Regions from separate parts of the Pseudomonas sp. GW821-FHT02A08 genome, predicted to be linked through region 1. Evidence: predicted binding sites of a transcription regulator. Region 1 holds the regulator's gene; the other holds the start of a gene.

What was found. Region 1 encodes sigma-54, which starts transcription at its own class of promoters, with help from an activator protein. Its sites were predicted from a motif close to ANTGGCATNNANNTTGCTNT; they were not measured.
Region 2: a site for sigma-54 is predicted at 1,901-1,920, ahead of glnK (P-II family nitrogen regulator). Genes of this name have one in related genera too.

The regions. Positions count from the first base shown of each region.
Region 1 is NZ_JBWKWD010000019.1:50,391-53,714, reverse strand. It holds gene lptB (LPS export ABC transporter ATP-binding protein) at 1-497, shown strand, start outside; gene AC07W4_RS15155 (RNA polymerase factor sigma-54) at 743-2,236, shown strand; gene hpf (ribosome hibernation-promoting factor, HPF/YfiA family) at 2,311-2,619, shown strand; gene ptsN (PTS IIA-like nitrogen regulatory protein PtsN) at 2,632-3,096, shown strand; gene rapZ (RNase adapter RapZ) at 3,099-3,324, shown strand, end outside.
Region 2 is NZ_JBWKWD010000002.1:210,176-213,499, forward strand. It holds gene AC07W4_RS02870 (ammonium transporter) at 1-1,331, opposite strand, end outside; gene glnK (P-II family nitrogen regulator) at 1,367-1,705, opposite strand; gene AC07W4_RS02880 (accessory factor UbiK family protein) at 2,114-2,374, shown strand; gene AC07W4_RS02885 (BRO-N domain-containing protein) at 2,831-3,324, shown strand, end outside.

The DNA of each region.
Region 1 (3,324 bases):
AGGCCGGTATCGGCTACCTGCCGCAAGAAGCATCGATCTTCCGCAAACTGTCGGTGGCCGACAACATCATGGCCATCCTCGAGACCCGCAAGGAACTCGACAAGGCCGGCCGTCGCAAGGAACTGGAAAGCCTGCTGCAGGAGTTCCACATCAGCCACATCCGCGACAACCTGGGCATGAGCCTGTCCGGCGGCGAGCGCCGTCGCGTGGAAATCGCCCGTGCCCTGGCCACCAACCCGAAATTCATCCTCCTCGATGAACCCTTCGCCGGTGTGGACCCGATTTCGGTCGGCGACATCAAGCAGATCATTCACCACCTCAAGGCCAAAGGCATTGGCGTGCTGATCACGGACCACAACGTTCGTGAAACCCTGGATATCTGTGAAACCGCCTATATCGTCAATGACGGCCAACTGATCGCCGAAGGCGACGCAGAGACAATCCTGGCCAACGACCTGGTCAAGGAAGTGTATCTGGGCCATGAGTTCCGCCTGTAAACGCTGAGCCGTGCCCAGGCATCTGCCCGGGCACCCGGCCAGCCACTCACCAGCGCCTCGTGCCGACGAGCGTGGTCAGCCCCCGACAAGGGCAGCGCAGCAACACAAATTTATAGTTTTTTATTGTTACAGCGCTCTAGGCAAACCCTTTAGTTTCAGGCATATAATTTGCTTAAGTTTGGCGCCCCGGCGCCCTGTAGTGGATGGCGCATGTGCGCCGGCGAATAAGGTGTTAAGCCCCTGCCATGAAACCATCGCTAGTCTTGAGAATGGGCCAGCAGCTGACGATGACACCGCAGCTGCAACAGGCCATCCGCCTGCTCCAATTGTCGACCCTGGACCTGCAACAGGAAATCCAGGAGGCCCTGGAGTCCAATCCGATGCTCGAACGCCAGGAAGAAGGCGACGACTTCGACAATTCCGACCCCTTGGCCGACAACGCCGAACAAAAGCCCAACACTGACATCCAGGAGCCCTCCTACCAGGAAAGCGCCCCGACGGTTGATAACCTCGATGAGGGTGACTGGAACGAGCGTATTCCCAACGAACTCCCCGTCGACACCGCGTGGGAAGACGTTTACCAGACCAGCGCCAGCAGCCTGCCCAGCAATGATGATGACGAGTGGGACTTCACCACCCGCACCTCGGCCGGCGAAAGCCTGCAGAGCCACTTGCTGTGGCAACTGAACCTGGCCCCGATGTCCGACACCGATCGCCTGATCGCCGTGACCCTGATCGACTGCATCAACAATCAGGGCTACCTGGACGAAACCCTCGAGGAAATCCTCGAAGCCTTCGACCCGGAACTGGACATCGAGCTGGACGAAATCGAAGCCGTCCTGCATCGCATCCAGCAATTCGAGCCTGCCGGCATCGGCGCCCGCAACCTGGGCGAATGCCTGCTGCTGCAATTGCGCCAGCTGCCTGCCAAGACCCCTTGGCTGGCCGAGGCCAAGCGCCTGGTCACCGATTACATCGACCTGCTTGGCAGCCGCGACTACAGCCAGTTGATGCGTCGCATGAAGCTCAAGGAAGACGAACTGCGCCAGGTCATCGAGCTGGTTCAGAGCCTCAACCCTCGCCCGGGCTCGCAGATCGAGTCCACAGAAGCCGAGTATGTCGTTCCTGACGTCATCGTGCGCAAGGACAACGAGCGCTGGCTGGTCGAGCTCAATCAGGAGTCGGTGCCACGACTGCGGGTCAATGCCCAGTACGCCGGTTTCGTGCGCCGCGCCGACACCAGCGCCGACAATACCTTCATGCGCAATCAGTTGCAGGAGGCCCGCTGGTTCATCAAGAGCCTGCAAAGCCGCAATGAAACCCTGATGAAGGTTGCCACCCAGATCGTCGAGCATCAGCGCGGGTTCCTCGAATATGGCGACGAAGCCATGAAGCCGCTGGTCCTGCATGACATCGCCGAAGCGGTCGGCATGCATGAATCGACGATTTCACGGGTGACCACCCAGAAGTTCATGCACACCCCCCGGGGCATTTATGAACTGAAGTACTTTTTTTCCAGCCACGTAAGCACCTCCGAAGGCGGCGAATGCTCGTCTACGGCGATCCGGGCGATCATCAAAAAACTGGTTGCAGCGGAAAATCAGAAAAAGCCGTTGAGTGACAGCAAGATCGCTGGTTTACTGGAGGCACAAGGCATTCAGGTGGCTCGCCGCACCGTCGCCAAGTACCGCGAATCCCTCGGGATCGCGCCTTCGAGCGAACGCAAGCGGTTGATGTAGGGCCACGCCACAGCGTTCCAGTGGTAGATCATCTGATCTACCGCTTTATGCACTGGCAACGAAGGAGAAGCTGTATGCAAGTCAACATCAGTGGACACCAACTGGAAGTGACCGAACCTCTTCGCACCTACATCGGCGAAAAACTCGAACGATTGGAGCGACATTTCGACAAGATCACTAATGTGCAGGTCACGATGACCGTCGAAAAACTGAAGCAGAAAATCGAAGCCACGCTGCATATTCCCGGGAATGAAGTGGTCGCCAACGCGGAACATACCGATATGTATGCCGCGATCGACGCACTCACCGACAAGCTGGATAAACAACTCAAAAAGCATAAGGAAAAGACCCAGAGCCTCCTCCAGGGCGCAACCGGTCGTTAACACTCCCTACCCATGATCCGACTTGAAAGTATCCTGACCCCCGGCCGTTCCCTGGTGAACGTGCCGGGAGGCAGTAAAAAGAAAGCCCTCGAACAAATTGCCAATCTGATCGCCCGCGAAGTGCCGGCCCTGGAGATGCAAGATGTCTTCGAGGCATTGATCGCCCGTGAAAAACTCGGCTCCACCGGGTTTGGCAATGGCATCGCCATTCCACATTGCCGCCTCAAGGGCTGTGTTTCGCCCATCAGTGCATTGATGCACCTGGACGCCCCTATCGATTTCGACGCCATCGATGGCGCGCCGGTCGACCTGCTGTTCGTGCTGCTGGTCCCGGAAGCCGCCACCGATGCGCACCTTGAGCTGCTGCGACAAATCGCCAGCATGCTCGACCGCAAGGAAGTGCGCGAAAAGCTGCGTAGTGCTGCAAGCAACGAAGCCCTGTATCAGGTTGTCCTGGACGAGCAAAACGGTCAGTAATCATGCGCTTGATCATCGTCAGTGGCCGTTCCGGCTCAGGTAAAAGTACCGCCCTCAACGTTCTTGAGGACAACGGCTACTACTGCATCGACAACCTGCCTGCCGGTCTGCTGCCGGAGCTGGCAGAACGCGCCTTGATTCATACCGAGCTGTTGCAGCCGCTGGTCGCCGTTTCCATTGATGCGCGCAACCTGCCAAGCCACCTGTCACGCTTCCCCGAGCTGCTCG
Region 2 (3,324 bases), on a different contig from region 1:
TTGTAGCCGCGTTCGTTGTGAAGCGCCAGATCGATGCCGACCGCCTCTTCTTCTTCGTTGATGCGCAGGCCCATGACCACATCCAGCACTTTGAGGATGATGTATGTGGCGATCGCTGTGTAGATCACCGTGAAGCCCACGCCTTTGCACTGAATCCACACTTGTGCGGCGATGTCGGTCACGGTGCCGAAGCCACCCAGGGAGGGAGCTGCGAACACACCCGTCAGGATTGCGCCGAGGATACCGCCGATACCGTGCACGCCAAAGGCGTCCAGGGAATCGTCATAGCCGAGCTTGCGCTTGAGGGTGGTGGCGCAGAAGAAGCACACCACGCCAGCCGCCAGACCGATTACCAGCGCGCCCATCGGGCCGACGGTGCCGGCTGCCGGAGTAATTGCCACCAGACCGGCTACCACGCCCGAAGCGATACCCAGTGCGCTAGGTTTGCCGTGAGTAACCCACTCGGCAAACATCCAGCCCAGTGCGGCAGCAGCGGTAGCAATCTGAGTGACCAGCATCGCCATGCCGGCGGTGCCGTTGGCCGCAGCGGCTGAACCCGCGTTAAAACCGAACCAACCGACCCACAGCATGGCCGCGCCCATCAAGGTGTAACCGAGGTTGTGCGGCGCCATCGGCGTGGTCGGGAAGCCCTTGCGCTTGCCCAACACCAGGCAGGCGACCAGACCAGCCACACCGGCGTTGATATGCACCACGGTGCCGCCAGCGAAATCCAGCACGCCCCAGTCCCACATCAGGCCGCCGTTACCGGACCAGACCATGTGCGCGATCGGCGCATACACCAGGGTGAACCAGATGCCCATGAATACCAGCATCGCGGAGAACTTCATCCGCTCGGCGAACGCACCGACGATCAGCGCCGGGGTGATGATCGCGAAGGTCATCTGGAAGGTGACGAATACCGCCTCGGGGAACAGCGCCGCAGGGCCGGTCAGGCTGGCTGGCGTGATGCCGGCGAGGAACGCCTTGCCCATGCCGCCGAAGAACGAGTTGAAGTTGACGACGCCCTGCTCCATGCCCGTGGTGTCGAACGCGATGCTGTAGCCATAAATGACCCACAGGACGCTGATCAGACCAGTAATGGCGAAGCACTGCATCATCACGGAAAGAATGTTTTTCGACCGAACCATGCCGCCGTAGAACAGCGCGAGGCCGGGAATGGTCATAAACAGCACCAAGGCTGTCGAGGTCATCATCCAGGCGGTGTCGCCGGAGTTGAGGACTGGGGCCGCCACTTCGTCTGCCGCCAGAGCAAGGCTGGGCATTACGATGGACAACAGGGCTCCTAGCCCTGCGAATTTACGCAGAGTCATATTGTTTTCTCCTGGGGCGTTGGGTTTGTGGCGGCTTAGATTGCGTCGGTATCGGTTTCGCCGGTACGGATGCGAATCGCCTGTTCCAGATTGACCACGAAGATCTTGCCGTCACCGATCTTGCCGGTGTTGGCAGCCTTGGTGATGGCCTCGATTACCCGGTCCAGATCCTTGTCGTCGATGGCGACGTCGATCTTCACCTTGGGCAGGAAATCGACCACGTATTCCGCGCCGCGATACAGCTCGGTGTGACCCTTCTGCCGACCAAAGCCTTTGACTTCAGTGACGGTAATGCCCTGCACGCCGATCTCGGACAGCGACTCGCGTACGTCGTCCAGCTTGAACGGCTTGATGATGGCAGTGACTAGCTTCATGAAAACTCTCTCCCGAATTGGTGGACTTGCCCCAGGAAAACAAACCCGTCTCAAGTCTAAGCGCAGTGCCTGGCTTTGTAACGCATCGTCGGCCCTGACCTGCCCGTCCGACGCCCCTCACGAAACACTCCCCCGCTTCGCTTGGCGCACTGCGTTCGTCACAGTGACTGCATCAGTGCATGGGTCATCAGGGTCTAAGCAGAAAGCTTGCCATCTCCACAAAAACTACTGTTTTCAAGCCTTTACCCGCAGATGACTGCTACTTCGCAACAACACCCGACGCGATACGCACAACAACGGTGCGACACCGTCCGTCCCCATGCGCGAAAAGCGTGCAGCCCTTGCCCGCGCAAATGACTATAGACACTGCGTGATACACTGCCCGTCATTGTTTCCAGGACATTGCCCATGCTCGCGCCAAAAGACTTCCTCGACGCCCTCACCGGCACCGCCTCCCGCCTCTTCAGCGGCGACACGCCTCTGCCGAAAGCCGAAATCGAAAGCCAGTTCAAAATGTTGCTGCAGAGCGGCTTCAGCAAACTGGATCTGGTGAGTCGGGAAGAATTCGATAGCCAGATGGTTGTGTTGGCGCGCACCCGGGCGCGGCTGGAGGCTCTTGAAACGAAGGTCGCGGAGATGGAAGCGAAGCTAACCCCGCCAACCGAATAACACACCAAACCCTCTGTAACACGCGATCCCTGTGGGAGCGGGCTTGCCCGCGAATGGGGTCGTCTCGGTCTACCAGTTATCCCACACTGGACAGATCACCCCTGTAGGAGCTGCCGCAGGCTGCGATCTTTTGATCTCAAACATCGCAAGAATCCCGGCAACGTCCTACAAACATCACACCGCCGTCCGATTGCGTCGCGAAGTATCCGATCTCTATGCTCATCCCCAGCTGAATATTCAGCACCGGGTTTGGCGACCTGGATAGCATCCGACGCACCGCGACCACATTCGATTCAGGGAATTATCCCATTTCGAATTATGGCGGCTGTGCGTGGGAGACCTTCAGGTCTGCCGGTTTGTCCGGATGCACCGGTTCGCCAACCCGCGCGCAGCTGCCACCCTTTCGTTTGGCGACGAACAGAGGCAGCTTCCTTCATACGCATCCGGAGTTGCAAAATGGAAGAAAGCTATCTAATCCCCCACATCTTCACCCGCCACAAACTCCACCTCCACGCCCTACTCCTGCAAAACCAACCCTGGTTCAGCGCCCGCGACTTGGGCCGATTACTTCGCATCTACCTCAACGACCGCCAACTCCGAAAACTCGATCCTGACCAATACCAAACCACCAGAACCCTCATCTACGGCCGCATCGAAAACACCCTGCTGATCAGCGAATCCGGTGTCTACGCCATGCTCGTCTACCACTACTGCCCCGAATACCGAGCATTGCGTGAATGGCTCACCCATGAAGTCGTCCCCGCCCTGCGAGACGCCCAACACCCCACCACAATCGAGCGCCCACAACTGAGCCTGCTCAATTGGCCGGAAATGTCGTTGAGCTTGCTGCACTGGAATAACCAGCCGTGGATTCGGTTGCAGGATGTGCCGCAGATGATGACAGAGCGTGAGCTGGCCAGACGCCCGGTAAAACCGTGGTGGAAGCGGGC